4 regions of the Lysinibacillus sp. NPDC093692 genome follow, and region 1 is predicted to be linked to each of the others. Evidence: riboswitches for the same ligand, from Rfam matches in the RefSeq annotation. Region 1 holds a riboswitch; each other region holds the start of a gene.
The links. A riboswitch is a leader RNA that binds a small molecule or an ion and turns the genes downstream of it on or off. The one in region 1 is predicted to bind thiamine pyrophosphate.

Region 1 (8,323 bases):
ATTTATTCCTGCATTATCACTCTTCATGATCACTCGTTTAATTGCAGGAAACCGTGTTATTACACTTGGTACAGCTATTGAACAACAATTCCTTGTCACTCAAAACTGGGGAATGGGTTCAACAATTGCTGTTTTCTTAATTTTATTTATGGTCATTATTATGTTAATTACGGGACAGAAAAAGGATAAAGGAGGTCGCGTACGATGAAAAAACTATCTGCTTCAGCAAGAGTATATTTAGCGATTGTTTTTATCGTTTTGTATGCACCTATCTTCTATTTAATTTTCTATTCGTTCAATAGTGGTGGAACGATGAATAGTTTTGAGTCCTTTACGTTAGAACATTATAAAGCTGTTTTTGAGGATTCACGTCTACTCGTCATTCTAATAAATACAGTCATCGTGGCTTTACTCTCTGCATTGATTTCTACAATCATCGGAACACTAGGAGCTATTGGTATTGTTACTGTTAAAGATTCAAAAATGCGCAATACACTACTTTCTTTAAACAATGTGTTAATTGTTAGCCCGGATGTCATTATTGGTGCAAGCTTTTTAATTTTATTCACAATGATTGGTATTAAATTAGGCTTTGCTTCTGTGTTATTAGCACATGTAGCGTTCAGTGTTCCAATCGTTGTTCTGATGGTTTTACCGAAACTATTAGAAATGAATAAATCATTAATCGACGCTGCATTAGATTTAGGAGCAACGAAAAAAGATGTTATGATGCGTGTTATTTTACCGTATATTCAACCTGGTATTTTTGCGGGGTTCTTCCTTGCCTTAACGTATTCTCTAGATGACTTTGCGGTAACATTTTTCGTAACAGGTAACGGTTTCAGTACATTATCTGTTGAAATTTATTCGATGGCACGTGCCGGTATTTCCTTAACGGTTAATGCTATTTCTGGTTTAGTATTCTTTGTAACGGTTATAGTCGTAGTCGGCTATTACTTCATCACAAGCCGCGCTAGTAAAAGAACGGGGGGAACTCAATGAAGCAATTAATTCAAGCAACAATCGCAATACTTGTTGTTTCCGCCCTTTTATTCTATGCTGCTGACGCCCTAAGTGCGGGTGGTGGGAAAAGTGGTAAAGATACGTTAACAATCTTTAACTGGGGAGAATATATTGACCCTGATTTGCTGAAACAATTTGAAAAAGAAACAGGGATTCACGTTATTTATGAGACGTTTGATTCAAATGAAGCAATGATGACAAAAATTCAACAAGGTGGTACAGCTTACGATATTGCAGTACCTTCTGAATATATGATTGAAAAAATGAAGGAAGAAAACTTACTTGTTCCTTTAGATAAAACGAAAATCCCTAATTTTAAAAATATCGATCCTTATTTTTTAGATTTACCATTTGATGACGACAATAAATATTCTGTTCCATATTTCTGGGGAACAGTCGGCGTTGTCTATAATCCAAAGCTCGTTGGAAACCTTGACTTCTCATCTTGGGAGGACTTATGGGATCCTTCATTAAAGCGTAAAGTCTTTTTAGTAGACGGTGCACGTGAAGTGATTGGTATGGGCTTAAACAGCCTTGGCTACTCTCTAAACTCTTTAAATAACGAGGAGCTACGTGAAGCTACTGATAAGCTAATCACCATGGCGCCAAATGTAAAAGCTATTATCGGGGATGAAATTACACCGCTGATGGTTAATAATGAAGCGAGCGTGGCACTCACTTGGTCTGGTCAAGCAGCTGACATGTTGTCAGAAAATGAAGATTTAGACTTTGCTGTACCGACGGAAGGCTCAAACTTATGGTTTGACAATATGGTCATCCCAAAAACGTCAAAAAATATAGATGGTGCACATGCCTTCATTAATTTCATGCTAAAAGCTAAATCAGGTGCTAAAAACGCTGATTATGTAGGCTACTCTACTCCTAATATTGCAGCGATGAAGTTAATGGATAAGGAAGTTGTATCTGATAAGCGATTCTATCCTTCTGAAGAACAACGTAAAACATTAGAAGTTTATAAAAACTTAGGCCCTGATTATTTAGGTAAATACAATGAGCTGTTTTTAGAATTTAAAATGAGTATTCGATAAGCTCAAAACTAATAAACTTAAAAAGCGCAAGAAATCAATTTTAGAAAAGTTGATTTCTTGCGTTTTTTTGATGTTATATTTTTTAATCTTACTGTCAGGTGTGGGATTCTAATTATTAAAACAAATACTGCACAAGTTTCACCATAGAAGTCTACCATTAGCTAAACGAAAAAAGAGGCTAGGATACATAGCCTTATTACTATAAATTAGAGTGATATGTAAGAAAGATACATTCTTTTGAAGTCGTTGATTGGAGTGGAGACAGGGCGACTCCTTGGGGATTAGCGTCACAGATGAGACTCTGCAGCGTAGCGAAGTGGCTCATCGGACGCCCCCAGGAAGCTCTGCTCTGTGCGAAAGCAAAGCGACAGCAACAACAAAGCGCCCAGTCGGAACGGAAATCAACCCCTCGTTTTGCCGGAAGGTCATCTGAATTCTTATTTCAGACTTATAGTCAATAGTAAACGTACAAGCCTTATGGTAGACTGTAATATATTTGAATAAAGAAAGGGGTATTCGATGACCCAGCAGAAGTCTAATAAGGCGGCTTTGTTTATTTTAATGTTTAATATGTTTATCGCAATGGGGAGTATTGGAATTATTATTCCTGTCATGCCTGAGTATTTAAAACTATTTGGTGCTGCAGGACAAGTACTTGGCATGTTGATTGCAACGTTCGCCTTAGCACAATTCGTATTTTCTCCAATTGCTGGGAATCTTTCAGATCAATACGGTCGAAAAAATCTCATTATCTTCGGTCTTATCGTAACAGGACTTGCACAAATTGGTTTCGGGCTTTCTACAGATGTGTGGATGCTCTTCTTGGCACGCTTTTTAGGTGGCCTTGGTTCTGCATTTGTGGCACCTCCTATTATGGCTTTTGTGGCAGACGTCACAACGTATGAGGAACGAGGAAAAGGTATGGGTATGCTAGGAGCAGCAATGTCCTTTGGCTTTATGATTGGTCCAGGTATCGGTGGATTCCTTTCAAAAGTTAGTTTGCATTTCCCATTTTATACAGCTGGATGTGCAGCTATTTTAGCAGCGATTTTATCGTTCTTTTTATTGCCTGGTGCAAAACCAAACACAGCACAAAAAGCGCAGAGGCAGGATAATCTTGCAAAGCAAATGGCGCGTTCAGTCCGAATGCCTTATTTTGTCATGCTTATTATCATGCTAGTATTCTCATTCGGGATTGCTAACTTCCAAACAACATTATCATTATTTGTGACAGATAAGTTTAATTACACACCTACTGATATCGCCATTATATTAGTTGTGGGAGGCGCTTTTGGTGTTGTTGTTCAAATGTTTGTGATTACACCACTGTTTAATCGCTTCGGCGAAATGAAAGTAGTGTTAGTCAATTTATTTATTGCATCCGTGTCAATATTCTTAATACTATTCGTATCTGGCTTTGCTCTTATTTTAGTGGTAGCGACAATCTTCTCTACAGCTACGACATTGATTCGTCCAGCAGTCAACACGTTGATTTCCAAGCTTGCTGAAAATGAACAGGGCTTTGCAGCTGGTCTGAACAATGCGTATATGAGTCTTGGTAATATGATTGGTCCAGCTTTAGCAGGTATTTTATTCGATTGGAATATGAACAGTCCTTATATTTTCGGGGCTATTATTTTAATGGCATGCTTCTTCCTTGCCCTTATTTGGACAATGAAAAAAGCCCCTCACCTTATGCATCCTGATACAAAATAGTCTGAAAAGTGATTGACTATTTTTACTAGCATGACCGCAACGATTAGATAACTCGTTGGACAATAGGAAAATTTTATTCACTTGCTGTATAGAGAAAGATTATTCATAAGAAGTTACCAACATAAAACTTGAGAAGTTGCAGACTGACAGTCATAATGTGCAACTATAGATAACACAAAACACCCGGTATTTAGCGCCTCGTGCGAAATACCGGGTGTTCATGCTTTATTCAAAAAAGAGCAGATGATATTTTCATTTCTGACCCTATTCTTTCTGTAACTTTTGAACGGTCTCCTTTGCGTCAACGGCAATGTCCGTTATGATGCCATCCACACCTAACGTATAGAGGTGTTCAACGCTCTTCACATCATTCACGGTCCAAACATAAATCGGCTTGCCAATTATTTTCGCTGAACTAATCAATCGTGGACGGGCGAAAGACTCTTCAACAACGAAGAAATCCGCGTCGAACTGATTAAGCGAAGCGAATGTAGCGAATATGACATACCCGACTGTTAAATCTGGTGCGGCCTTCTTCACTTTCTTTACGAGCTCATAGTCTAAGCTCTGGAGAATAATCTGTTGTTCTGCCTTATGTCTACGAATCGTATCCACTAAGATAGGGACAAAATTCTTTTCATGTCCATGTGTTTTGAGTTCCACATTAAGCTTGATTTTACCTTTCGTACGCTCCAACACCTCATCAAGAGATGGGACATTGTCTTGGAACTTGCCTACGCGCAGCGAAATTTGTTGAAGTTCGGCAAGGGAAAGATCAAAAACATTCACATTTTTGCCGGACAATCGTCTCAAATTCTCATCATGGATGACCGCAAGCTTGCCATCTTTCGTCTGCAGAATATCGAGCTCGATATAATCAGCACCTGTGCGAATGGCGCCTTCGAAGGCACCCATTGTATTCTCTATGCCTGAAGTGGTGTCGCCCCGATGAGCCATAATGATGAACTTTTCATTGGTTTCTCCCCAATCAGTCAACAGGGCAGTTGCTCCCCAGCCTATAACAATAAGAATGAACAGTCCGAATGTAGTCAGCATTGAACGATAACGTCGCATGAGCGAACGCTGCATATCGCGTCCTTTCCAGACAGTAGCATCGACTCCATCGGTATCAATGTTCACATGGTCATGGCCTTGATAGCGTACATAGAGCAAGGTGATGATGGTAATGAACATTGGAGTCATAATTAGTGTTGCGATATACAAACCAAGGCTTAGCATGACGCCAATGGTAGTCATTAATCTGGACTCACCATCCCCACTAGGAAGGAGAAGCACGATTAGGATGATTAAACAGATAAGTAGAATAAACAGAAACAGGAAGATTACTACCCATTCAAACACAGCTCTAACTAATGACCACTTACTACGCCAGAACAATCGCTTGCTCTCGCGAACAGCGTTCCAGAATCGATACTTGCCTTCCAATACCATAATCGGCAGAGCATAGATACAGATTAAGTTCAATGCCAAGATGAGCAGTCCGACGATAACAAGAGCGATAGTTCCGAAGGTTGTCTTCATCAGCTCGCCCGTAATAAAGTTTGGAACTGTCATATTAGGTAAAAGTGTTCCGCCGATGTTGGCATCAAGTAGCGGGAACAGGAGCAATAAATAGAGAGCAAGTCCGAAAACCCCGATGCGCCATAAGCCTGGTAAGCTAGAGATTGCCTTGAACAATACAGGGCGGATTCGTGGGCGCTTCTCCTGAATCCCGTAGTACGCAATATAGAAGAGAACCGTGAACTCTGTGTAAATGAGCATTATCGCAATTGGCACCATTACTAGTACACTAAGTAAGCCATATTTGCTGAACAAGAAGCGCAGAAGGTCATGATTGGCGGCTGCTTCGAAGCCCCCTACAGCCAGTAATTTGTTGAAAATTATGGATAACAACGGGATAAATACACTTATCGTTAGCAGTTTGTATATCAATTCAAATAAAAGAAAAGGACGGTACGCATACTTCCACACCTTTAAAATATCCCTCGTCATTTGAAATGGCATGAGTCTTAAACGATTCGTATTGGTTTGTTTGGTATTCATGGTTTTGGTTTTCCTTTAGTTAGTTTCGCGGTATATATTCCATTATATACCTACACATTTCCTCCAACAAGACTGCATAGTGGAGTGTAATAAGCTGAAAAATATTTTTGACCATGCACACGGAATGGAGAGAATCAATACATAAAAAGGCGGCAAATTATTGATCGCGCTTCAACTTTAGTTCTTCACTTGAAGGATTCCTCCCTATTTCTTTAGCGACGACACTTGTAGACCATCCATTGAGTATGTAGGAGTTCTAGCTCTGTTCTTTCGAGTGTGCTAAAATGTTAGTAACTATGATTGATTCCTCCTGTTAAACTCCTTGTATATCGAGGGAAACAGGCTGTCTTGACTACGTTATTATTAGAAAAATTAAGAGTTAAAATCATTACCACTAGGGGAGTCTTTTAAAGGCTGAGACGTATATTGTCATATACGGACCCTTTGAACCTGATCTAGTTCACACTAGCGGAGGGAAGTGGCGACACTTGCTTTTTACTATTTTAAATGCAAGGCCGCTTCCTAATGCTTATAGGGAGCGGCTTTTTTCTGGTTTATTAGCAATTCAATAAATACAAAATAGGAGTGGAAATTATGTCAATTCGAAAATTAACAATCATGGCCTTATTAGTAGCAATTGCCGTAGCAGGTTCTACCTTCGTTTCAATACCGACAGGAATTGCGCGTGCCTACCCTGTACAGCATGCCATTAATGTTATTGGCGCGATTATTCTTGGACCAGTGCCTACTGTTATGATCGCCTTTATCACAGCTATTATTCGTATTTTAACAGGTACAGGCTCATTATTAGCTATACCTGGCAGTGTCATTGGTGCTTTATGCGCCGCCCTTGCCTATAAATACAGCGACAAACAATGGCTCGCAGGTGTCGGTGAAATGTTTGGGACAGGTATTATTGCCTCACTCATTGCAGTGCCCTACGCACATTTATTAATGGGGACTTCTGTAGCTGCTTTATTTTTCATGCCAGCCTTTTTAACTTCAAGTACTATTGGTGCTGTATTAGGCATTGTCGTTGCTAGCAATTTGCGCAAGACAGTATTTGTAACTAACCTTAATACTCTTCTTAAATAAAGATTTAGGCAAATTTAAAAACGTTATTTTCTTAAGGGGAATTAAGAAAGTAACGTTTTTTGTCCAACCAAATTCACCCATACTTCAACGGTAATCCCATTTCATGAGCAATTAATAAAAAGTCCTTTTTGCTTATTTCAAAATGACCAAATCTGAATTTATAGCCATATTTCGATTTATCTTCTACAAATTCTAAAAAATCTAAGACTCTTTTTATTGGTACAGCTTTTGCATCTTTATAAAAGTCTATATCTCTTCGGAAAGGAATAAAATTTTCCGCCATTTGTAACTCGTATATTCGGTCGTCCTTTATCCTTCCAATTGCGGTAAATGCTCTTACAGGTTCATTACCATCTAGACTTTTTTTAGGAGAATAATAAATGATCCAATCTCCTTTTTGCATTCGTTTCAAAGGTCTTTCTTTGCCATGACATAACTGGCCGAACCCTCCCTTAACCCCTTTTTGTACATGATTAAGAGATACTACGCCAATCCAGTATTTCGTGTCTCTTTCAGGCGTAGGAAGAGGATTTTTATTAGGATATACTGACATAGCTTCCTTCTCCTTTTATTTCGGGATCATTGTAAATGATTTAATTTTTTCATTTTCAAGAATCAACTTTTCTTCCAAAATCACTGGGTTTGGCAAACCATCCCAAGTAGTCGAAATGATAGCTCTAGCTTCTATATCATCGCCTTCAATATTGTGGATCGTTAATTTAAAGCCTGTCGGCATAGATGACATGTAAAAGTTCTGTATTTCTTTTTTTCCTTTAAAAGTTTGACCTTTAAAATTTTTCAATTCCCCATGATTTGCATACATGTCAGATAAGTCGTGCCCCTCTACTTGCGCTCTTCTTAAATACTCCTTCATAACCTCTACTGCCTTCATATCTCAATCACCCTTTCCTTTTTTATTTATAAGGTTTTAATCCCTATGAACGATTTTCATATACTTTTTTCATAATGTTTTTTAATTGCTCTTTTTCTTCCCATGAGAGTACGTTTAAAACTTCATTCTCAGAAATCGTAAGGGTCTTCATTAATTTTTCTGCCAAATTTTCACCCTGTTCGGTAAGGCATATTAAATTTTCCCTTCTATTTTCTGGATTTTTTTCTCTATAAACATACTTTCTTTCTTCTAGACCATCGATAAAAAAGCGGACACTATTTTTATCTAACTTTAAAATCTGCCCTATTTGAATTTGGCTAAGTTTTTGGTCTTTTACAGCCATCATGATCCCGACTTCTCTAGATTTCATGTGAAATTTTTCGCTAATATATTGCTCGAGATTTTCCTCTAAAGCCTCCGCTAATTTAAAACTTAGAAAACCAAATGAATTCATTATATTGGTCATTTTTGAACCTCCAAATCG
Region 2 (8,323 bases), on a different contig from region 1:
TTGGTTTGCGTAGCGGAACAGTAGCTGTACCGCAAGCTGTAGCCTTATCAAAAGCAGCTCGAATAGCGATAGAGACGATGAATGACCGTGCAAAAAAATATCGTCAATGGTATGAAGAAATATGCACTCAATTACGTGGATATGGAGATGAAGTGCATATTTTATCAACACCAAAAGGAGCTGCGCATATTTTATCTTTTAGTATTCGCGACTTAAAAGGTGAAGTCATTATCAATGCATTGCAAAAACGTAATGTAATTGTATCGACATCGAGCGCATGTTCATCGAAACAGACAAAAACAAGTCATGTTGTTGAAGCTCTAAATATCGATGAGCATTTTAAAAATGGTGTTATTCGTATAAGTTTTGGCGCACATGTAACAAATGAAGATATTGTAAAGTTTAAACAAGTATTAGATGAAGTATTGACGGAACTAAAAGGAGAATTTTAAAAATGATTTGGAAAGAAATTTTAATTCGATATGGAGAGCTTTCTACAAAAGGTCGCAACAAGATGGATTTTATTCGTCGTTTACGAGAGAACATTCGTCATGCGTTTGCGGATTTAGGACATTTACACATTCGCACAGAGCGTGATCGAATGTTTATAGCCATTCAAGATGAAGCACAAATGGACGTACTATTAAAAGGTTTACCTAAAATTTTTGGTATTCAATCATTTAGTCCTGTGGCTGCATGTGAAAAAGATATCGAAGCCATGAAAAAACTAGCCATAACAATTATGGATACATTTAAAAATGAGCAGCTTACATTTAAAGTAGAAGTAAAGCGCACAGATAAAACATTCCCGTTAGAATCACATGCCATTCAACGCGAAATTGGTGGTCATGTATTACCACAATATCAAAATTTATCAGTAAAGGTGAAGAAGCCTGATATCGAACTTCGCGTAGAGGTGCGTCATGATGCAACATATATGATGGCGCAAGTTATTCCGGGTGCAGGTGGAATGCCTGTAGGCTCGAATGGTAAATCTTTATTAATGCTTTCAGGTGGTATCGATAGCCCAGTTGCCGGTTATTTAATGATGAAACGAGGAGTGCGCTTAGAAGCGATTCACTTCTTTAGCCCACCATACACAAGCCAAAACTCATTGGAAAAAGTAAAGGTACTTGCTAATGAATTAACGAAATTCGGAGCGAGTATACGTTTACACGTTATTCCTTTCACTGAAATTCAAGTTCTTATTAAAGAAAAAGTACCATCTAATGTATCGATGACAACTACTCGTCGTATGATGCTAAAAGTTGCTGACAAAGTACGTGAAGACATTGGTGCACTAGCTATAGTTACAGGTGAAAGTCTTGGGCAAGTAGCGAGTCAAACTCTTGAAAGCCTTACAGCTATTAATGCAGTAACGAACACACCGATTTTACGTCCATTAATCTCATCAGATAAATTAGAAATTATCGATATTGCTGAGAAAATTGGCACATACGAAACGTCTATTCAGCCATTTGAAGACTGCTGTACAATTTTTACTCCTGCAAGTCCAAAAACAAAGCCAAAGCTTGAAAAGGTTGAGCATTACGAAAGCTTCTCGGATTTTGATGAACTCATCGAACGAGCAGTGAAAAACCGTGAAGTTTACATTTTCCCGAAAAAAGAACAAGATGCCGATAAATTTGCGGATCTTTTATAGAAGAACCTTGCGAATTCATAAGAGCCGACTCAAAAGTACATTTTGAGTCGGCTTTTTTAGTCCATTTCCTTCTGAGGTACAATTTACCTGAAATATTTTTGTATTAAAAATCTAAAATCGCACATTCTATATTCACAAGGAGGTGAGAAACACATGGCAAACAACAATAACCGCAGTTCAAATCAACTTGCTGTACCTGGTGTAGAGCGCGCACTTGATCAAATGAAATACGAAATTGCACAAGAATTTGGTGTTCAATTAGGAGCTGACGCTTCAGCTCGTGCTAACGGTTCCGTTGGCGGTGAAATCACTAAACGTCTTGTACAAATGGCAGAATCTCAATTAAAAGGTATGCCGAACAACCAATAATTGCTTAATTAGCAATTATTAAAATTAAAACCAGTGACCGTAAAAGGCACTGGTTTTAGTTTGTTTAAAATGTTTATTTTTTATCCCGTATTAACGGGCAGTAATTTAAAAACCCGATTGAAAGACGCCCCCTGATTAAAAGTTTCAATTTATCCTACAAATGCTTTAAATGTAGAGACTGTATTCGAAATATCTTCACTTTCGCAAATTGCGGAAATAACTGCTATTCCATCTGCACCTGCTTTAAATACCGTATGTGTATTCGAGCAGTTTATGCCTCCAATTGCAACGATAGGCAGCTCTGGGTATTGTCCGCGAACTTGCTGTAAAAATTCAGTGCCACTAGGCGGTTTGGCGTCACTTTTAGAAGTAGTTGAAAAAATTGGACCAATTCCTACATAGTCAGCACCATATTGTAAAGCAGTTATTAATTCCGCTTGAGAATGAACAGAAACACCTAGTATCATGTTGCCAATTTTTTTACGTACCATTGACACAGGAAAATCTTCTTGGCCAATATGAACACCATCTGCTCTAAGTTTTATAGCTAGCTCTACATCATCATTAATAATAAACGGAACATGATACTGTTGACAGAGCTTTTGACATTTACGAGCAAAATTTTCATAGGCTCGTCCAGTAAGGGTATTTGGCCCTTTTTCACGGTATTGAAACATAGTAATTCCGGATTGGAGAGCTTTTTCTAATACAATTATTGGCTCCTGATTGAAAACATTACCTGTACCCATAATAAAATATAGCTGTAAATCGTCACGTTTCATGTATGATCACCTCGCAGGAATCCTTATACTGTTGATAAGCAAAATGATTTGTTGGACCATGGCCATTCCCAATAGATAAATCATGAGTTATTGCTAATTGAATAAATTTTTTAGCTTCCTCAATTGCCTTTTCTATAGGTAGCCCAAGGCCAAGAAAAGCAGTTAATGCAGCGGAAAATGTACAGCCTGTACCATGCGTGTTTGCTGTTGCAATACGAGTAGATTGCATAGAAAATGATCCACCATCTTGAAAAAATACATAATCAGTAGCATGACATATATCCTCTAAATGACCGCCTTTCATAACGACGCATTGAACACCTGTCTGTAATAAAATCTGGGCTACTTCTTTAATATCTGCTATAGAATTAATTTTTCTTCCAGAAAGGGTTTCGGCCTCAGGAATGTTAGGTGTTACAATTGTTGCTAAAGGTAGCAAATAATTTCGTAATGCCTCAATTGCTTCTTGCTGTAATAAGCTCTCGCCACCTTTTGCAATCATAACAGGATCTACAATAAGTGGAATATTTACTTCGGCTAAAATATGTGCAATTGATTGGATGATTTCGGAGGAAAACAACATTCCTGTTTTAATAGCACTAATTGAAAAATCCTCGATTAGCGCTTTCAGTTGTTTTTCAACAAAGCTCACTTCAATTGGTAAAACATCTGATACACCCAAAGTATTCTGGGCCGTTAAAGCTGTAATGACAGACGTTCCAAATACTTTTAATTCCTGGAATGTTTTTAAATCAGCTTGTATACCTGCACCGCCGCCACTATCTGAACCGGCAATTGTCGTTACAATATGCATTATTCTTCACCTTCCTTTGAAAGGCGATGTAGTTCATTCAATACAGCTATTTGAAAATCGCCAATGAATCGAGTAGAAGAAGCGGCTTTTTCTGCTAATTTTTTATAAAGTGATAATGTTTCTAGTAATTGGTCAAATGGTTGATCTCCTGCGGTGATAGAGGCACAACATATTGCACTCAATAAGCAGCCTGTTCCAGTAACTTCTGTCATTTGCGAATTTCCACCTGTAACCCATTGCTGAAGTTTGCCGTCAGTAATAAAATCCTTTTCACCGGTCACAATAACAATACAATTGTATTGCTGAGCTATTTTTTGTGCCTCCATTTCTAAAGAAATTGAACCACTACCACTATCTACGCCTTTTTGTTGCCAGTCTACATTGGCAATTGCTGCAAGCTCTCCGATATTGCATCGAATCGCCGCAAATTTTATTTTCTCCAATAATTGCTGTACCGTTTGTTTCCGGTAAGTCGTTGCACCGGCTGCAACAGGATCTAAAACAACCGGAATGCCAAGAATATTTGCTTTTTTCCCTGCAAGTAACATGGATTCTTTCATTCGCTCATTAAGGGTCCCAATATTGATCAATAAGCCTGAGGCGATTGTGACCATTTCTTCAACCTCATGACCGTCATCAGCCATGACTGGAGAAGCGCCTATTGCTAATAAGCCATTTGCTTGGAAATTAGCAACCACATAATTCGTTATGCAATGAATAAGTGGATTTTGTTTACGGATCGTTTGGAAAATCAATTTAAGTCCTCCTCGTTGGATGGACGTAAGCGTGCAAAAAAGGCCCTTTTTCGTGCAAAAAACACGTAAAAGAGCCTTTCATCAGTAAGTCGATGTGAATTGCTCCCTACGTCAGTATTAACTAACAGGTTCAAAGGGTCAGGTTTTACCTTCTCAACTCTTAATGAGTCCCCCTGCAATCATGCTTTTAGTTGACCAAAATGTACCATATTATTCATTCGCGTTCAATAGGGAGTTTTTTATTTTCATTCAGCAACTCTGTACGAAAGCGACGATTACGCCAATTTGAAATGAATAGAAGCAATACGTGACTGATGCCATATAGCGGAGCATGATAGTTGTCACGACTTTAATAAATTAGAGTGAATTCAATTGAAAATGATAAAAATTGAGTTTTATAATGGGCGTAACAAAAGGGGGCAATTGCCATGAAAAGAGAAGATTTAATCGCACCAGAATGGTATAACATTTCAGAAGAAATTGAAAAATATGCACAGGATCCTACGAAAAATGCATTATTAGTTTATAGCGAAGACGAGGAAATTCAGTACTTAACATATACAACTTTACTTGAAAAGGCGAATCAGGCAGCACATGTATTTACCTCCCAAGGTTTAAAAAAAGGCGATGTTATTTTAGTCATGGTACCGAGATCAGTGGAAGCATATATCGTGTATATTGCAGCTTTGAAGGCAGGTTTAACTATTATACCTAGTTCAGAAATGCTGAGAACTAAAGATATTGAATATCGAATCAATCATGCCGATGCAAAAGGAGTTGTTGCATTTGAGCCTTATATTGAACAATTTGATAATGTGGAAAATTTACAAGCAATAAAGCAATTTGTCATTGGTCATGCACATGAACCTTGGCAACCGTTGCTTGAAAGAATGCATAGCCAACCAACATCTTATATAAGCTCTACTCCAACTAAGAGTACAGACATTGCATTTTTAGCATATACAAGTGGTACAACAGGCAATCCAAAGGCAGCGGTGCATACACATAGCTGGGGTTACGCACACTTGCGAACTACTGCACCAAATTGGTTAGGTGTTCAAGAGGGTGACATTGTTTGGGGAACAGCAGCTCCAGGCTGGCAAAAATGGATTTGGAGTCCGTTCCTCGCTACTTTAGGAAGTGGTGCAACAGCATTTGTTTACAAAGGTCACTTTGATGCGGCAACTTACTTTAGACTGATTGAAAAATTCAATATTAATATTCTGTGTTGCGCACCAACCGAATATCGATTTATGGCGAGTCTTGAAAATTTACAAGATTTTAATGTAAGTACAATACGTCAGGCTGTGTCAGCGGGTGAACCTTTAAATAGTGAAGTGATAAAAGTATTTTCCGAAGTTTATAATTTACAAGTACGAGATGGCTATGGACAAACAGAGAATACATTACTTGTTGGTACAATGGTAGGGATGGAGTCTAGAATGGGATCAATGGGCAAACCTACTCCGGGTAATACTGTTGAAATTATAAATGATCTTGGAAATCCTGTTGCGGTTGGGGAAATTGGAGATATTGCTGTACACTGTGAAACGCCCGCGTTATTTAAAAAATATTTAAACGATCCAGAACGGACAAATTTACAATTTAGAGGCGATTGGTATATTACCGGAGATCGTGCATACAAAGATAATGATGGTTATTTTTGGTTTGAAGGACGCGGGGATGATGTCATTATTTCGTCTGGGTATACGATTGGACCATTTGAGGTAGAAGATGCATTGTTGAAGCATCCTGCAGTGAAAGAAACTGCCGTTGTTGCAAGTCCAGATGAGATTCGTGGAAATCTCGTGAAGGCGTTTGTTGTGCTCTGTGAAGGAGAAGTTGGTAATGAAACACTTATAAAAAAACTACAAAGCCATGTAAAAACTTTAACAGCCCCATATAAATACCCTCGTAAGATTGAGTTTGTTACTGAGCTGCCAAAGACCTCATCAGGCAAAATTCGTCGTGTCGAATTACGAGAGCAAGAAAAAATCCATTTTATCAAGCATCATTAATTTCCTAGGAAATAATGTCGAAAATCAAAGTTCCTGCTTTTTTATAATATTAGGTAATGTATTATAGGTTGAATAAGTTAAAGTTTTTGCAAAGTGTTGGAGATCAACTTCGTATTAGGGTGATAAGCCATATTATTTGGGGGAGACATCATTAGTTAGTTGGAAAATCAACCCTACATTATTTTAATGAACTTGGAAAAAGGTGCAACCTTAAGTAAACATGGCTGAATAGGTGCGAAAAGATTTTTCAAAAATATTTTTGATAAGCTGTCTCAGTTGCAATTAATTCCCTCCATTTAGTAATATTAAGTACATATGATGATTAGGAGGCGTTTATATGGCACAAGTAACATTTAAAAATGGTCAAGTAACACTTGTAGGGAACGAAGTAAAGGTTGGAGATCAAGCACCAGATTTCTCTATATTAGCGAATGACCTATCACCTGTTACATTAAAAGATTCAGAGGGGAAAATTCGTTTATTTAGCGTGGTACCATCATTGGATACTGGTGTATGCGATGCACAAACACGTCGTTTTAATGAAGCAGCAGCTGGCTTAGGTGATAATGTAGTAATCTATACAGTATCTGTTGACCTTCCATTCGCTCAAAAACGTTGGTGTGGTGCAGCAGGTATTGATGCTGTTCAAACAGTTTCAGATCACCGTGACCTGTCATTTGGTGAAGCATATGGTGTCTATATTCAAGAGTTACGTCTTCTAACACGCGCAGTATTTGTTGTGGATGCAAATGACAAAGTGACATATGTGGAATATGTTCCTGAAGCAACAGACCATCCAAACTATGAAGCGGCAATTGCAGCTGTCAAAGCACTAGCATAATTTATTGATTTTAGGCTAAGATATTACTAGACAAAGGGGCTGTGACAAGTTTTTGTCACGGCTCTTTTCTGCGTGAAAGGAAGTTGTGTATGGAAAACATCGAGAAGTTGTTTGGTATGCTAAATGAACATGCTGAAAAGATAGAAAAAGAACATAATATTACATTGCTAGAGGGTATTCTAGATGGCTTAGAGGCATGGCTAGGTGGGGAAGTTGATTTTTCACAAGAAGGTGCTACGAAGGAAGATGTGCGCAAAGCGATTCAAATTGCTGTTTTAAAGGGAATGCGAAAAGGCTCTCAGCCGAATCATCAGATGACACCAGATACTCTTGGGTTATTAGTTGGTTATTTTGTGGAGCAACTATTTGCAGATCGTCTAAAAACCGAAAAAATTTCGATTTTAGATCCAGCAGTAGGTACAGGGAATTTACTCCTAACAGTTATGAACTTATTAGACGAGAAAATAGAGGCAACAGGTGTAGAGGTTGATGAACTGCTTATTCGTATAGCTGCTGCTACAGCTGATTTGACAGAGCAGCCTGTTTCCTTATACCGTCAAGATGCGTTACAAGATTTATTAGTAAGTCCTGCAGATGCTATTGTTTGTGATTTACCAGTGGGATATTATCCGAATGAAGATATCGCATTAGACTATGAGCTGTGCCCTTCAGAAGGGTTGAGCTATGCGCATCATTTATTTATTGAGCAATCCATTAACTACACGAAGGATGGAGGCTATTTATTTTTCCTTGCACCAACGCATCTCTTTGAATCTGAGCAATCGAAACAACTGCATAAATACATTCAAAAGCATGCTTGGATTCAAGCAATTATACAATTGCCAGATACAATGTTCGCCAATAAAGCACTAGAAAAGAGCATTGTCATTTTACAAAAACAAGGTAAGGATTTCAAAGCCCCAAAAGAGGTGCTATTAGCAAAAGTACCAAATATGCAAAATAAACAAGCTCTAGCTATGTTCTTTGAAAAAGTGAATATGTGGCAAGAAGGGAAATAAGTAAAAAAAGGTATCCGAAATTGGATACCTTTTAGTTTATCAATAATAAAATATGTATCAAT
Region 3 (8,323 bases), on a different contig from region 1:
ACCGAAGCTAAAAGAGCAAGTATCATACTTAGCGCAAGTTGAAAAATACACTAGAGCAGTAGAAATGGCAGAGCAGGATGTAGCCATGACTAATGTTCACTATCAAGAAAGTAAGAAAGCTCTTCAAAAGTTGGAGCAGCAATGGATTGCGAGTCAGGCAAGTATTTTAGCACAGCAGCTTAAGGATGGAGAGGCTTGCCCAGTGTGCGGTAGTACAACACATCTCGAAACACATCGTGAGCAATTAGAGATGATCGAATTAGCACAGGTGGAAGTTTTGCGAGTAAAGGCTACTAATGCTGAGCGCAAGTTTTTAGAGAAAGAAGCTTTATTGAATTCTTCAAAGCATCTTCTGCAAGAGGCATTAGAACAGTTAGAGTTGAATGAGGTTGATCAATCGAACCAAGCACAAATTGTAGCTTCCTTACAAAATATAGAGCAACAAATTACTATCTTAAAAGTAGTAAGCAATCAATTGTCTGATGTACGCATGCAACAAAAGGATCATCGTGCACGAATGGAGCAGCTACAAGAAAAGCAATTAAAGCTAGAGCAATATTTAGCTGAAAAGACGAAGGAATTGACTAAACAACAAGTAGTTGTGGAAGAGCAGCAAAAACATATTCCAGAAAATCTTACGACGCTATATGCAATGAAACAGGAAATTGCTCATATAGGTTCTCAAAAGGTTGCCTTACAAACTGCGTGGACTATTAGCCAACAAAGTTTGCAAGCTGCCAAGGAAGCAGCAAACAATGCTAGAATGACCGTCGAAATAGCGAAACAGGCTTTTGAGGAGCTAAAGCTGAAAATGGATGAAAAGCGCGAACAATTTTCAGTAAGTATGAAGGAAGCCGGCTTTGAAAGCTATGAAGAATTTGCTACTGGGAAGCGTAGCGTGTTGCAAATAGAAGCTTTACGGAAGGCATGCAGTGATTATGCTATGCAAATCCACACTTTACAGGTGCAAATTACTGAGGGAGCGAAGCACCTTAAAGGACAAGAGAAACAAGATTTAACGGCAATGGAAGAAAAGTTAGAGATGCTTCGTGTAACCTATGAGGAAGCCTTTAAAGTATTGCAGCAGATGGAAGGATTTGCGAAAGCTTGCACAGACTTTATCGAAAAAGTAGAGGAAGCGGAGCTGGAAATACGCTTACTTGAAAAAGAAGCGGGACGAGTAAAGGAACTTTATGCAATGTTAAATGGGCAAAATGTGAAAAAGCTGTCCTTTGAGCGTTATATTCAAATCAATTATTTAGATAAAATTACAGAGGCAGCAAATGTCCGGCTTTATCATTTATCCAACGGTCAATTTGAGCTACGACGTTCAGATCGTTTAGAAAAGCATGCTAAGCAAAGTGGACTTGGGCTAGATGTGTATGATGCCTATACAGACCAATTACGTGATGTAAAAACATTATCAGGGGGAGAAAAGTTTAATGCTTCTTTAAGTCTTGCCCTTGGGATGGCAGATGTCATTCAAAGCTTTCAAGGTAATATCCGTATTGAAACAATGTTTATTGATGAGGGCTTTGGTTCTCTTGATGAAGAGGCATTAAATAAGGCGATTGATACGCTTATTGATTTACAAGATTCTGGACGCATGATTGGCGTCATTTCGCACGTTGCAGAGTTAAAAGCTACAATGCCTGCAGTGTTGCACGTTGAAAAAACAATGAATGGTCACAGTCAAACATATTTTGAAGTGAAATAAAAAAGAGGCGTATTTCCGATGTGTGGAAATACGCCTTTTTATTACTTTTTATTTACGTTAGGATATGTTCCTTTTTTTGCAGCGATTACTTTTTTTACAATTGGAATAACGATTGGTGCTAATTTTACGGCGGTTTTGACAACTTTAGATACTTTCAAAAAATAACAGCTCCTTTTAGTACTCTCTGTTCAAGGTTGAAATGAAACTTATCGGATAACGCGAACTGCTTGAATAATATTCCAAATGACAATTCCGATTGAAACAAGAATGTAAATCAAAAATGAAACTAACCAAATGATAAGAAAAGAACTACTACCTGAATCTGGTTCAAAAGTGTTGAATGATAAAGTTGAGAAAATAAAGACTGCAAAAAATATTATTCCAAATACGACTGGGATTAAATGTGATATTAATGCTCGAAGAGAATGACTCTTTACGTCGTTATCTTTTGAAACAAAGTAAACGACTAATGGCACAATAAAGGGTGCAAAAAAGATACTGAGATAACTAAAGGCAGATAAAATTTTTTGGTTCTCCATAGTTGTACCTCCTTTTTAAATATTTACGCATGAAAAACAGTAAAGTTTCAAAAAAAATTAATGTGGAAGAGGTTGTAATCGTTACAGTGTTTGCGTACAATGAGGTTGTTCAACTAAATTAAGATGTAACGACCACAAGGGGAGCTGATGATGTCAGCTGAGACTGGGCACGTAATGCCTTAACTCTTTGAACCTGTAAGTTAACGCTTGCGTAGGGATGTGGATAGAAACCGACACTTTTACGATGTGAGGCTCTGTCCTGGCATCGTTTTTTTATCTTTATTGATGCTAGATAGGGACATATTTGCCAACTGATTTCTATTCCTGCTCTTGTATCCTACATCGGAACAAAGGAGAGAATAATTATGGACAATAAAAAACTATTAATGCTTGTGGAAATTGCGATATTCGCAGCGATTGGCCTTGTGCTTGATCAGGTTTCCTTTAAAGTATGGGCACAAGGAGGCTCTGTTAGTCTCGTAATGGTGCCAATAATGTTAATAGCATTTCGCTGGGGCCTTATTCCAGGCATGGTAACGGGTTTACTTATTGGTGTTATGCAAACAATGTTTGGTGCCTATATTATACATTGGCTTCAAGGAACACTTGATTATGGTGTTGCCTTTACGGTAGTAGGCTTAGCGGCCGTAGTGCGTGGGCCAGTGCTTGAGGCAGCAAAAGATTTAAATAAAAAGAAAATGGCGCTTTATATTATTGTAGGAACGGTATTAGCGGGCTTTTTACGTTATGCAGCACATACCATTGGAGGCGCTGTATTTTTCGCAGAGTATGCTGGCAATCAAAATGCATGGGTTTATTCAATCATCTATAATGGAACATATATGCTACCAGCAACGATTTTAACAGCGATTGTCGGTGTTTTGTTATTTACGGCAGCACCTCAATTAATGCAACGAAAATCATAATGATTATGCCCTTCACATGAGTGAAGGGTTTTTATTTTTAGGCTGTTAAAGATTGTTGCTATCAAAACATAAAGACAGATTAAATTTAGATACTGTGCAGTAATCAAGTTTCCCTTCCTAAGCAATTTCTCCATAGCTTTCAGTTATGACAAAAATTGCATTATTGAATAATCAATGGTAAAAATAGTTGAATGATGGTATATTATATAAATCTTTTGCCGATTTTATGAAGGGGGAGTGCGTTAATGAATAAAACACTTGAAAATTTACAAAAAGAAATTATATTTGAAGCAAAAAAAGGATACCCCATTTTGCTTTCTGGCGCCGTTGTCTTTTTAATTTTCGCCTTTATGCCCTTAGTTTTCCCAATAGAAGCTATACGTTTAATTTGGATATTTGGCTTAGGTGTCATCTTTCCTATTGGGATTGTCATTAGTAAAATTCTGGGTGTTAATTTACTCTCTACTGACAACCCTTTAGGTACTTTAAGTGGAATAGTAGCAGCTCCTCAAGCTTTTTATATACCTGTATTTATAATTGTGTATATGAAAATACCTGAATACCTGCCCTTCACAATTGGCCTACTAGCAGGCTCTCATTTTCTGCCTTACATATGGATTTATAAAAGCAAAGCATATTTATTTGTTACTTTAGGAATCTGTCTTTCTGCTCTAATTTTAGGTGGCTTCTTTGTTGGTCAAGCTTTCACTCTAGTACCTTTAGCAATGTCTATTGTTTATGGAGTTGGTGCTCTTTTAATTCTAAGAGAACTCAAAGTCAGTCATGTTTAAGCACCTATTGTCAGTTGAATAACAGTAAACCACTGAATCTTTTTAAAAAGCATCTGAATAAAGGTGCTTTTTGTCTTTTCTAGTGCTGCAACTGTGAAATAGTTAGATTCAGTTAGCGGAAAATAAAAAAGCAGAGTTAAGCGAAGCGCCAGCAACAAAGCGCCCAGCCGGAACGGAAATCAATCTCACGTTATGGAGATAAGCCTGTTTTCAGCACTTTATAATTTAAGATGGCATATAATATTTAAAGCGTTTAGCGTTTTAAGCATAGAAAGTTATGTTATATTAAATAGTAGATATTAGATGAAAGGGACGTTAAAAATGATTGTAAAAACGCAAGAAGAAATTGAAGCCTTTAAAAAAATCGGCCGTATTTGTGCTGAAATTCGTGAAGCAATGAAGGCTGCTACAAAACCAGGTGTAACAACACTAGAACTAGATGAAATTGCAGGCCGTATGTTTGCTGAGGCCGGAGCAGTTTCTGGACCTAAAGGGGAGTATGATTTCCCAGGATACACATGTATTAGTGTTAATGAGGAAGTCGCACATGGTATTCCAGGTGAACGTGTGATTAAAGAAGGAGATATCGTCAATATAGATGTATCTGGTTCATTAAACGGCTATTTTGCTGATACAGGCATTTCATTTGTAGTTGGTGAAGGTTATGAGGATAAAGAAAAGTTGTGTCGCGTAGCCAAAAGTGCTTTTGATCGTGCGATGACAAAAGTAAAAGCTGGATCAAAATTAAACCAAATCGGAAAAGCTGTTGAGCGTGAAGCATATGCTAATGATTTAACAGTGATTATGAACCTAACAGGACATGGTTTAGGTCGTTCTTTACATGATGAGCCAAACCATATTTTAAACTATTATGATGCATGGGATTCTACAATTATGAAAGAGGGTATGGTTCTTGCAGTTGAGCCATTTATCTCAGCGAAAGCGGAGCATATTGTGGAGTCTGGTGATGGCTGGACATTCGTTACGCCAGACAAATCATTAGTTGCTCAAATCGAGCATTCAATTATCGTTACAAAAGACAAACCAATTATTTTAACTTCACTTGATGAACAATAAAAAAGCTAAAATCCTGCTACCAATTTATTTTTGGTGGGCAGGATTTTTTTTAATAAATAATATACCGACAAGTAGCACCCCACATAAAAACAAGGCTGCCGTTGACACAAGTAGCTCATCAAAACCATTATGTAATACGACCCCTATATAGGACCAGATAAATACACTTGGATAGATAATATCAAAATAATGGAATCGAATATGTAGTGCTATTGCAACCCCAAGTGTCAGTAAAATAACTGCCCACAATGGATCACTAAGTCCAAAACCATTCCATTGGTAGGATGTTAGCGTGAAGCTTACATTTGTCATCAGGCTGAATGTAACCCATGCGAAGTAAATCGAGAAGGGTAAACGACCTGTAAGTGAGTTATTGCTGAAAGGGTACGTTTTGTACAACTTTGATAAATACAGTACTAAAATAAACGTACTGACGATTGACATGATAAATAATTCGTGATGCCAAACAACAATTGCTAGCGCCTGCATGATACATATGCTACTAAAGAGAACAGTCTGTTTAATAGTTGTCTTTTTTAGATTCATGACTAACCAATAACCAAGTAACATGTAAACCACAATCCAAATCACATAACTAACATTAAAAGGTGCAAATATTACTGGAAAACGATTTGAAATCTCTAAGGAAGATTGACCGTTTATTTTCATGAAATAGGATGAAAAGGTTAGGATAAGTGAGACAATGTAAGTGATTGTCATCAAAAAAAATCGAGGCATGTTTTCCTCTCCCTTCGTGTTAAATTGTATAGGGAAAAGACAAATAAGTATAGGACTGTAACGTACTATTTTCATTATAACGGAAATTTCCAACAATGTATCGTGTTGTTTCGCTAAAATTATCTACAATTTACCATTTAAATAGGCGTTCATATATTTCTTTAGTACAATGGAAGTATACAAATGTAAGGAGTGAAGTTTTAATGACTCAAAATTTAAATGATCTAGATCTAACAGTTAATCTAGATAAGAAAATGTATAAAAAGAAATTAAAAGTACTCCAGTATGAAATGTTAAATGCTCAACAGTTTTTATTAAACAATAAAATAGGGTTAATTTTAGTATTTGAAGGTATGGATGCCGCTGGTAAGGGGGGCGCTATTAAGCGTCTAATTGAACGTGTTGATCCACGTGGTTATGTCGTACACCCGATTTCAGCGCCTCAGCCCCATGAACTACGCTACAATTATTTACAACGCTTTTGGAGAAAGCTGCCACAGCATGGACAAATCGCAATTTTTGATCGCTCTTGGTATGGTCGTGTATTAGTTGAGCGTATTGAAGGATTTGCAACAAATGAAGAGTGGTCTCGTGCATACGGAGAAATGAATAATTTTGAAAAGATTTTAACGGCAGGAGATTATATTGTCATTAAGTTTTGGCTTCAAGTATCAGATGAGGAGCAACTTAAACGTTTTAAAGAACGTGAGCAGGATCCATATAAGTCTTGGAAGCTAACAGATGAAGACTGGCGAAATCGTGAAAAAACACCACTGTATGTAGAGGCTGCAAATGAAATGTTTGAGAAGACTGATAAGAAAAATGCTCCATGGGTTCTAATATCAGGAGACGATAAAAAGTATGCTCGTGTACAGGTACTGCAAGAGACACTAGCACATATCGAACGTGAAGCAAAAAAACGTGGCCTTCATTTAACGAATGTCTTAGACAAAACGCATTTAGAAGATGCTGAATCGTCTAGCCTTGAATTGCTAGAAGAGAAGCCTAAAAAACAAAAACAAAAAGTGAAATAATGTTATTGATGCTGTAACAACAAGACGAGATGTTTTAGTTGTAGCAGCATCTTTTTTTACATACAATAAAATAAAACTTCAATTCGGTGGGTGTTTACCCACAAATTGTTAGTGAGCATAATAGTCAGCTAATCGTCGACTATGTTGATTGAAAATCAATTTAAAACAGGGAACGACAGTTATTGACCAGTTATTGACCTTTAAAGTGAGATACAGTGAAACTTCAGGCTATTAGGGTTAGATCCATTGAAAATTGAATGCAGGCTTTAAACAATTATCGGAAGGTTAGTGTGGAGAAATGGTGCTTAAAATTTGGAGACTATTGAGGAAAAAGGGTGAAAATGTGGTATCAATTCAGGGGGATAAATGCTACATTCGCACATTTTACGAAAAAGATGCACAAAGTTTAACTGATCTCGTAAGCCGCAATAAATATTTTTGGTCTACATACGAACCGTTACAACGACCTGAATATTATACAATTAATGCTCAATATAAAAAAATTCAAGAAAGCTTATACTTAATGGACTCAAAGAGGGAGTTTACTTTCGGTATTTTTGAGCCGGGTACAAATAATCTAATAGGACATATTGCTCTTTATGCAGTAAAACGTTTACCGTATTCCAGTGCATTTGTTGGCTATGCGATGGATGAAATTTATGTGGGGAAAGGGATCGTAACAGAAGCGGTTAATATGGTTGTGCAATTTGCGTTCGAGCAAGTAGGCTTACATCGTGTAGAGGCTTATGTTTCAACACAAAATAATCCTTCTATCCGTGTTTTAGAAAAGTCTGGGTTTCAGCAAGAAGGCCTCTTGAGAAAGCTGCTGTACATTAATGGCAAATGGGTGGATCATTACATGTATGCACGTTTAGAGAACGAATAAAAAGAAGCGTCTAACTTTCAAGTCATGAAGGATAGACGCTTCTTATCTTTACTATTGTTTGCTACCGTCTATGATTAAGTCAAGGCGACCTGTATTTGGATCAACTACTAATCCATGAACGGGCACATCTTTCACCATTAACGGGTGATTGCGAATTGTATCTACGCTTTTCTTAACACTTGTTGCTACGTCGCCAAAGCCACGTAAAAACTCTTTTAAATCAAGACCTGAATTTTCTACCGTTTTGATAGTTTCAGGGTTAATTCCTCTAGCAACCATTTTACTTAGCATTGCTTCTGGGTCAACTGCGCTCATACCGCAGTCGTAATGTCCAACAACATACACTTCATCTGCTTGTAGTTCATAAACAGCTACAAGTAAACTACGCATAATTGCACCAAAAGGGTGACTAACTAATGCCCCAGCACTTTTAACGATTTTTACATCGCCATTACGTAAATTCATAGCTTTAGGTAACAGCTCTACAAGTCGAGTATCCATACACGATAACACAACGATGCGTTTATCAGGATACTTTGTTGTAATAAAAGGCTCATACTTTTTTTCTTGAACGAAATCTTCATTAAATTTAAGAATATCTTGTAACATTGTCAT
Region 4 (8,323 bases), on a different contig from region 1:
CTTAGGAAGTCTCCCAGCCTTCACTGTCATCAACTAATACTTACCATAACCCTAAAACACATTTTTTCAATTATCATTTTCCGTTTTCAATAAAAAAGAATTTACTTTAAAGCCTTTTAATTTCGACCTATCCCTTCTTCACAACTCAACTTTAATAATTCTCGAAAATGTTTCAAAAAGCTAGTTTTGTGGAAAAAGCTATTCATAAACGCTTTTAATCTAGCATATATTTATAGTTTGTATTTTAATATAAACATTCTTTAACGATAATAATTATAATTTACTAGCAATTCTAGTTTATATTTGTTATAGTTATTGATGAAGAGTTTGACTCACAATTTTTTCTTCAGGAGGTAAACTAATATGACAAACCAAAATGATCGTAGCCGTCGTTTTACAACAGCAGGTGGCGCTCCAGTAGTAAGCAACCACGATTCAATGTCAGCAGGTCCTCGTGGCCCTCTATTACTTCAGGATGTATGGCTAGTTGAAAAATTAGCAAACTTCAACCGTGAAGTTATTCCTGAACGTCGTATGCACGCTAAAGGTTCAGGTGCATTCGGTACTTTCACTGTAACGCATGATATTACTAAATATACAAAAGCAAAAATCTTCTCAGAAGTTGGGAAGAAAACAGAAATGTTTGCACGCTTCTCAACAGTTGCGGGTGAACGTGGTGCAGCGGATGCTGAGCGCGATATTCGTGGCTTTGCACTTAAGTTCTATACTGAAGAAGGTAACTGGGATTTAGTTGGTAACAACACACCTGTATTCTTCTTCCGTGATCCTTTACACTTTACAGACTTAAACCACGTGGTAAAACGTGATCCACGTACAAATATGAAGAACGCGAATTCAAACTGGGATTTCTGGACTTCATTACCAGAGGCACTTCACCAAGTAACAATCGTTATGTCTGATCGTGGTATTCCGTCAGGTTACCGCAATATGCATGGTTTCGGTTCTCACACTTATAGTTTTATTAATGCAGAAAATGAGCGCGTATGGGTTAAATTCCACTTCAGTACAGAGCAAGGCATTAAAAACTTAACTGGCGCTGAGGCTGCTGAAGTAATTAGTAACGACCGCGAATCTTCACAACGCGACCTATATGGGGCAATTGAAAATGGCGATTTCCCTAAATGGAAAATGTCTATTCAAGTAATGACAGAGGAACAAGCTCGCGAATTACCATATAACCCATTTGACTTAACAAAGGTATGGTATAAAAAAGACTTCCCATTAATTCCTGTAGGTGAATTTGAGTTAAACAAAAACTCGGACAACTACTTTGCTGAAGTTGAGCAAGCTGCATTTGCACCATCTAACATTGTCCCTGGTATTAGCTTCTCTCCAGATAAAATGTTACAGGCTCGTATCTTTGCTTATGCAGATGCACAACGCTACCGTTTAGGTGTAAACCATTACATGCTTCCTGTAAACGCACCAAAATGTCCATTCCGTTCATTCCACCGCGATGGTGCTATGCGCTTCGATGGCAACCTTGGTTCAACTTTAGGCTATGAACCAAATAGCTATGGTGAATGGGAACATAATTTAGACTATAAAGAGCCTGAATTACGTATTGACGGTAATGCTGGTATCCATGACTTCCGTGAAGATGATAACAACTACTTTGAGCAGCCAGGTAAATTATTCAACCTAATGACTGCCGAAGAGCAACAACGTCTATTCGAAAATACGGCTAATGATATGGCATCAGTTGAAGAATTCATCAAACGTCGTCATATTCTTCACTGTTATTTAGCTGACCCAGCATATGGTGAAGGTGTAGCAAAAGCTATGGGTCTTTCATTAGAAGGTATGGATCTTTCAAATCCATACGTAAAACAACCAACTAACGTTTAATTCTCCACATATTCCAACTATTATTGATATCCAAATCCAACTTTTTACTCCATGTGAAGGGCAACCTCACATGGAGTTTTTTTATCTTAAATGTGGGATCATCACATAATGAGTGGTTGATGCGTAGGTCATCCATTACTTTTGACGATGAACAAAAATAAGGCTTGTGCCTATATTGATAGACACAAGCCCGCTCTAATAATTATTGATAGATTTGACTGCCTGCCTTTTTAAATTCTTTCGCCTTCTCCTGCATACCTTTATGGATTGCTTCAGTTGTATTTAAGTCTTTTTCTTTTGCATAAGTACGAATATCCTGTGAGATTTTCATACTACAAAACTTAGGTCCACACATTGAACAGAAATGCGCCGTTTTTGCTCCTTCTGCTGGCAATGTTTCATCATGATATTCGACTGCACGCTCTGGATCTAGCGAAAGGTTGAATTGATCGCGCCAGCGGAATTCAAAGCGCGCCTTTGATAGTGCATCATCACGTTGCTGTGCCCCCGGGTGCCCTTTAGCTAAATCAGCCGCATGTGCAGCAATTTTGTACGTAATAACCCCTACACGAACATCATCACGATTTGGTAAGCCAAGATGTTCTTTAGGCGTTACATAACATAGCATTGCCGTACCATACCAACCAATCATCGCGGCTCCAATGGCTGATGTAATATGGTCATAGCCTGGAGCAATATCTGTCGTTAGCGGCCCTAACGTATAGAAAGGAGCTTCCTTACACACCTCTAACTGCTTGTCCATGTTTTCTTTAATAAGATGCATCGGCACATGCCCCGGTCCTTCTACCATCACCTGTACATCATGCTCCCAGGCAATTTGTGTTAATTCCCCTAGCGTTTCCAGCTCCGCAAATTGAGCCTCATCATTTGCATCTGCTATAGAACCAGGACGTAAACCATCACCTAAAGAGAAAGCAACATCATAGGTTTTCATAATTTCACAGATTTCTTCAAAATGAGTATATAAGAAGCTCTCTTGGTGGTGATATAAACACCATTGTGCCATAATCGAGCCTCCTCGAGACACTATGCCAGTTACACGATTAGCCGTTAATGGCACATAGCGTAGCAATACGCCTGCATGAATCGTGAAGTAATCTACACCTTGCTCTGCCTGTTCGATTAACGTATCACGATACACTTCCCACGTTAAATCCTCTGCCACACCATTTACTTTTTCGAGCGCTTGATAAATCGGCACCGTCCCTACTGGCACTGCGGCATTACGGATAATCCATTCACGCGTCGTATGAATATGTTTACCCGTGGATAAATCCATGATGTTATCAGCACCCCAGCGTGTAGCCCACGTCATTTTTTCTACTTCTTCTGCAATAGAGGATGTCACCGCTGAATTTCCAATATTGGCGTTAATTTTCACATGGAAGTTGCGTCCAATAATCATCGGCTCTGCCTCAGGGTGATTAATATTAGATGGCATAATTGCACGCCCCGCCGCGATCTCTGAGCGCACGAACTCAGGATCCATATTTTCGCGAATCGCTACAAATTCCATTTCTGGAGTAATAATTCCCTTTCGTGCATAGTGAAGCTGCGTTACATTTTTACCTTTCTTCGCACGTAAAGGCTTTCTAGATAAATCCGGAAAAACATTTTCATTCATCCGTGGATCATCAGCTTTGCGAAATCCATTATCTTCTGGCTTGATTGTACGACCTTCGTATTCTTCAACGTCACCTCGTTCTTTGATCCATGCACTACGTAAAGCTGGCAATCCTTTCGTAATGTCCACCTTATGTGCAGGATCAGTGTACGGGCCACTCGTATCATAAACACGCACTGGTGCATTTTCTTCCTCACCAAAGCTTCCTGTCGTCGGACTTAAAGCAATCTCACGCATTGGCACTAAAATATCTGGTCGAGAACCTTCTACGTAAACTTTTTTACTTCCTTCAAAATTTGACATAATCGTAATATTCTTTTCGCTAACTGTTGTCATAAACTACTTCGCTCCCTTTTACATTTATACAAGGACCGAATCTAGCTCACCCCAACAAAACGAAAGCCGAATCCAAAAAATTTTTGGATCCGGCTAAGAATGTAAAGGTATAGTTATTGCAAATAACATAGTGTGCAATAATGGTTAACTTTCCCACGCTGGTATGAGCCAGATCAGGTCCAAAGGGTCAAGAAACCTCTATGCGTTTCCCTCTCAGCCTGACTCATCAGACTCCCCTAGTTAATACTATTAAGTTTGATGCTAGTGTAGCAGATATTGCTAATAGATGGAAGCTTCATTTGATTATTTTTGGATTATCACCATAACGTGCAGTTGATTTTCGCTCCGGCTGGGCGCTTTCCTGGGGGCGTCCGATGAGCCGCTTCGCTTCGCTGCAGGGTCTCATCTGTGACGCTAATCCCCAAGGAGTCGCCCAGCCTCCACTCCAATCAACTTATATCTTGTTTTAACAAATATAAATCACTAGCTTTTAATTCAGAAAAAGAGCCCCTAACTCCTGAAAAGCTTTCCACCTTATCTTTTATACTATATGACACCCAACTGTTAGGTAAACAACAACTCCGCTACATAAATTACAATTGTCACTGTAATACAGCTCACAATCGTTGAAAATAAAACTGTTTGTGCAGCAGTTGCCGATTCTACGTCATATTCTAATGCCAGACTGGAACTATTTCGCGATGTCGGGAACGAACTAGCTATAAAAAGTGATTGTGCCACGACACCGTCAAGACCAAGCGCAAAAATGATAAGCAATGCAACGGCAGGCCCTATGATTAATCGTGTAAAACAACTAATGTATACCATCTTATTAAACATAGATTTTATTTCAAGTTGGGATAGCTGTGCCCCTAAAGTTATTAATGCCACAGCGATAAAGCCATCTGCCACATGGTCTATCGGAATTTTTACGAACTGTGGAATAGGGATATTAAAATAGTTCATAGTAACGCCGATAATAAGTGCATGAATAATAGGCATTTTGAGGAAATCTTTCAAAATTGACATGCCTGATTTTGTTGAAGAAATTAAATTGTACAAGCCGTAAGTATACGTCGTCATATTTTGAAATATAACGAGAATAACTTGAATCGCTACCCCAATCGGCTGAGTCACAAAAATCATTTGGGCAACTGGAATACCATAGTTGCCTGAATTAATGAGGACAACGCTATTTTTAAACACCGCAGCCTCTGTTTTTACTAAACCGAGCCCCTTTGCTAGAAAGTGACTAAGGACCATTTGGCTTCCGATAAAGAGTAGAATAAAAAGCGCAACTTCCCCAAGCACAGACAATTCTATACTCGTTTCATATAAATTCACAAAAACAGCTGCTGGCATAAAGCAATATGTAATAAGTTGAGATAGCGCCTTTAAATTAAATCGAAATTTCCTTTGTAAAACTGCGCCAAGTACTAGAAGCACTAAAATCGGAGCGACAATTTGAAAGAAAATCATACCGAGATACACCATAGTGTTGTCCCCCTTTCCTCTCCTATAGTAGTGCTGTTTGTAAACTCGGTCAATGTACTTCAGCGTTCACTCATCCTGTCTTTTTCATCATGTTCAAACAATAGCAAAGAGCTCTTGGAAGGATGATTTACCCTTTCAAACTACGAGTTATTAAAATAATAGAAGAAAAAAGGCCTATTATTTCATTAAATTAATATAGTAAAATAACCCATTCGCGCACTAAACTTAAGAAATGTATGATATATTATCCATTAAATACAATGATTGGAGCGACAAAGATGAAGAATAAAGTATTTTCTACTTTTATGGCTACCGCTATTACAGCAACCTTAATTGTGCCTGTATCAACTGCGAATGCCACTTCTAATGATGTATCTTTAAACCACTCAGTTCAAATCGACGGGCAAGTAGCTGCAGCCAAAACAAAGGGACAAAATGTTACTATTACCAGCATCGCTAATGATAAAGTACGTACATCCAATGGCCAATTTAAAATCAGTAAGTCATTGAAGCCCCTCTTAAACACATCCAATAATGCTGCATTGGCGAATGCTGAAGCAACTATTGTCGTAAAGAACGGTGAAATTACAAGTATTACTTCACTAACACTAACTAAAGGTGGAACAAAAAATAAAGCGTTAGATCTTGATGGCGGCGACGCGCAAATTGCTGGAAGCCTAACTGTAAATGCGGATTATGTAAAAGTTCAAAATGTCACTATTGAAGATGAGCTTATTGTAACTAATCGTGTGAAGAAGGCCATTACAATTGATGACGTTGCTATTGGGGATACAATTATTTTTAGACCTTTATTGACTAAAAATAATAATTGGTTAAATGTTTCTCTAAAAGATATTAAATCTCCAAACATTAACCTAAAACGCACTAAAGTGAGTGTGACTTCTGACAAAACTATTTCGAAAGTCGACATAGTTGGTAAAGTTACTGCATTTGAAGTAACGGCCAATGTTGATAAACTAACTATCGATGTTGAGAAAGATTTCACCCTTTACGGAAAAGGTACAATTGAGCAAGTGGTTGTCAAACAGGGGGCAAAGGTGGCATTAAATTCAGGGCATCTCATTAACAAAGTACAGGTGGATGATAAAAAAGCCTCTGTGACATTACCTGTTTTAAATAAAACGGAGCTTAGTAATTTAGTAGCTTCACCTCCATACGTTGCAGTATCTGTTTATGGATATGACATTTCAGTAACTGAAAAATGGACAACGCAGGCTGAACGTACAACATTCGAATCAGCCGTGAGCAGCGCAAGAGCAGTAGTTAATAATTCTTACGCTTCACAGGAACAAGTAAACAATGCGATTACACAGTACAAAAATGCATTAAACGTTTATCGAACTGTGCAAAAAAATGGAACAAAATATGTTTATGGTGATAAGTCTTCACTACAATCGATGATCAATTCTGTTCAGTATGTAAAGGTTTCTTCGAACAACGGTAATGATGTAGCTTCTTATGAACCTTGGACGACTCAAAGTGAGAAGGATGCTCTAACCTCTGCCGTTTCATCTGCTCAATATGTTGTAAATAATTACTATGCAACACAATCTGATATTACAAATGCAATTAGCAATTTAAACTACGCTATTACAATGTATAAGAATGCACAAAAATATGGCACTTATCAATATAATGCCGATCGATCTTCCCTTTTTTCACTTATTAACTCTGTTCAGTATGTAACCGTTTCTGTGAATGGATCTGAATTATCCTACAATGTAGTTTGGACGACTCAAAGTGAAAAAGATGCCCTAGTTTCTGCTGTTTCATACGCACAAGGTATTGCAAACAATAGCTCCTCGTCTCAGTCGGATATTTCGTATGCATACAGTTATTTATATAATGCCATTTCAACCTATAGGAGTAATTATAAATCTGGTGTGAATTATAATCATTGGCATTACGTTGATAAATCTTGGTTAACATCACTCATTAATTCTGTTCAGTATGTAAAAGTTTCAGAAAATGGAGATGGCTCTGATATCCCCTACTATGAACTATGGACAACGGAAAGAGAAAAACGTAGTCTAGAAAAAGTAGTTCAACACGCACAATCCGTTGCCAGTAACGCCTATGCTTCTGCGTACGATGTGACAGATGCTATTAACAAATTAGACAAGGCTATCGACATCTATAAAGATGCTCAACGTTCAGGTACACAATAAAAATTGAAAGGACTTGGCACAAAGCCAAGTCCTTTTCAAACTAAAAAAAAATCAATTATGCCTCGGGAATCGTGGCGTCGGCTTCGGTAACAATGAGTCTATCCGTCGCTTTGAGAGTTCGTTCCGTCGCTTTGAGGGTTCGTTCCGTCACTTCGACACTTCTTTCCGTCGCTTTGATTTCTATCCCTTCCAAAAAAGCGATCCGCTCCCCGTTCATAGCTTCATAAGTACATAAGACACAAAGTATTTAAAAATTACATAATCAATCTACCTATTCACTTAAAATATACATGAAAAAATCCTGAGATATGATAAAATTGGTTTACCAACATATATTAGGAAATCCCTGTCTAGACACGACTCTTTTCGACAGGTAAATAATAAACCATTTCACAAGACGATCAAAGATTTTAAATAGGGTAAAAGACCCACATCTTACCCATCACAATTATCCAAAACCAAATAGGAGGTTTCCCATATTATGAAAAACAAAAGAAAATTAGCCTTACTAGCCCTAGTTGCGGTCCCTTCACTAATCTATACTGCACCTACTACGTCAGCATCAGCTGCTAATATTACTGGACATTCAAAAACTGCTTACATATACGATTATACTTATTACTACAACGCTAACGTTTCGAATGTTGTTCGACTTATTTCAAACATTAACGATACAACAGCTTCGTTCCAAACAAATTTGGAAGCAGCCAATAAAGCCTACGATGCGTTAACTGAAACGGAAAAACAATATGTTACGAATTATTCTACGCTGTCAAATCATCGTCAGACA

Region 2: linked by a shared signal. The riboswitch ahead of thiM (hydroxyethylthiazole kinase) and the one ahead of thiW (energy coupling factor transporter S component ThiW) in region 1 are both predicted to bind thiamine pyrophosphate.
Region 3: linked by a shared signal. The riboswitch ahead of thiT (energy-coupled thiamine transporter ThiT) and the one ahead of thiW (energy coupling factor transporter S component ThiW) in region 1 are both predicted to bind thiamine pyrophosphate.
Region 4: linked by a shared signal. The riboswitch ahead of thiC (phosphomethylpyrimidine synthase ThiC) and the one ahead of thiW (energy coupling factor transporter S component ThiW) in region 1 are both predicted to bind thiamine pyrophosphate.

What each region holds. Positions count from the first base shown of each region.
Region 1 covers NZ_JBNNUW010000001.1:451,086-459,408, reverse strand. The annotation lists gene ACQKN4_RS02015 (ABC transporter permease) at 1-208, shown strand, start outside; gene ACQKN4_RS02010 (ABC transporter permease) at 205-1,002, shown strand; gene ACQKN4_RS02005 (ABC transporter substrate-binding protein) at 999-2,072, shown strand; gene ACQKN4_RS02000 (MFS transporter) at 2,592-3,788, shown strand; gene ACQKN4_RS01995 (glycerophosphoryl diester phosphodiesterase membrane domain-containing protein) at 4,053-5,852, opposite strand; TPP riboswitch at 6,239-6,346, shown strand; gene thiW (energy coupling factor transporter S component ThiW) at 6,447-6,947, shown strand; gene ACQKN4_RS01985 (EVE domain-containing protein) at 7,021-7,500, opposite strand; gene ACQKN4_RS01980 (ketosteroid isomerase family protein) at 7,516-7,839, opposite strand; gene ACQKN4_RS01975 (MarR family winged helix-turn-helix transcriptional regulator) at 7,883-8,305, opposite strand.
Region 2 covers NZ_JBNNUW010000005.1:127,603-135,925, reverse strand. The annotation lists gene ACQKN4_RS07695 (cysteine desulfurase family protein) at 1-452, shown strand, start outside; gene thiI (tRNA uracil 4-sulfurtransferase ThiI) at 455-1,663, shown strand; gene ACQKN4_RS07685 (alpha/beta-type small acid-soluble spore protein) at 1,817-2,032, shown strand; gene thiE (thiamine phosphate synthase) at 2,182-2,814, opposite strand; gene thiD (bifunctional hydroxymethylpyrimidine kinase/phosphomethylpyrimidine kinase) at 2,804-3,628, opposite strand; gene thiM (hydroxyethylthiazole kinase) at 3,628-4,383, opposite strand; TPP riboswitch at 4,470-4,568, opposite strand; gene mbcS (acyl-CoA synthetase MbcS) at 4,812-6,401, shown strand; gene tpx (thiol peroxidase) at 6,739-7,242, shown strand; gene ACQKN4_RS07655 (class I SAM-dependent methyltransferase) at 7,332-8,261, shown strand.
Region 3 covers NZ_JBNNUW010000016.1:72,169-80,491, forward strand. The annotation lists gene ACQKN4_RS16745 (AAA family ATPase) at 1-1,717, shown strand, start outside; gene ACQKN4_RS16750 (DUF4870 domain-containing protein) at 1,924-2,256, opposite strand; TPP riboswitch at 2,384-2,491, shown strand; gene thiT (energy-coupled thiamine transporter ThiT) at 2,622-3,182, shown strand; gene ACQKN4_RS16760 (DUF7010 family protein) at 3,428-3,973, shown strand; gene map (type I methionyl aminopeptidase) at 4,295-5,050, shown strand; gene ACQKN4_RS16770 (hypothetical protein) at 5,075-5,788, opposite strand; gene ACQKN4_RS16775 (polyphosphate kinase 2 family protein) at 5,992-6,822, shown strand; gene ACQKN4_RS16780 (GNAT family N-acetyltransferase) at 7,121-7,708, shown strand; gene ACQKN4_RS16785 (beta-class carbonic anhydrase) at 7,760-8,323, opposite strand.
Region 4 covers NZ_JBNNUW010000021.1:14,539-22,861, forward strand. The annotation lists gene ACQKN4_RS19245 (catalase) at 364-1,869, shown strand; gene thiC (phosphomethylpyrimidine synthase ThiC) at 2,072-3,850, opposite strand; TPP riboswitch at 3,984-4,098, opposite strand; gene ACQKN4_RS19255 (AEC family transporter) at 4,415-5,344, opposite strand; gene ACQKN4_RS19260 (S-layer protein) at 5,623-7,533, shown strand; gene ACQKN4_RS19265 (hypothetical protein) at 8,015-8,323, shown strand, end outside.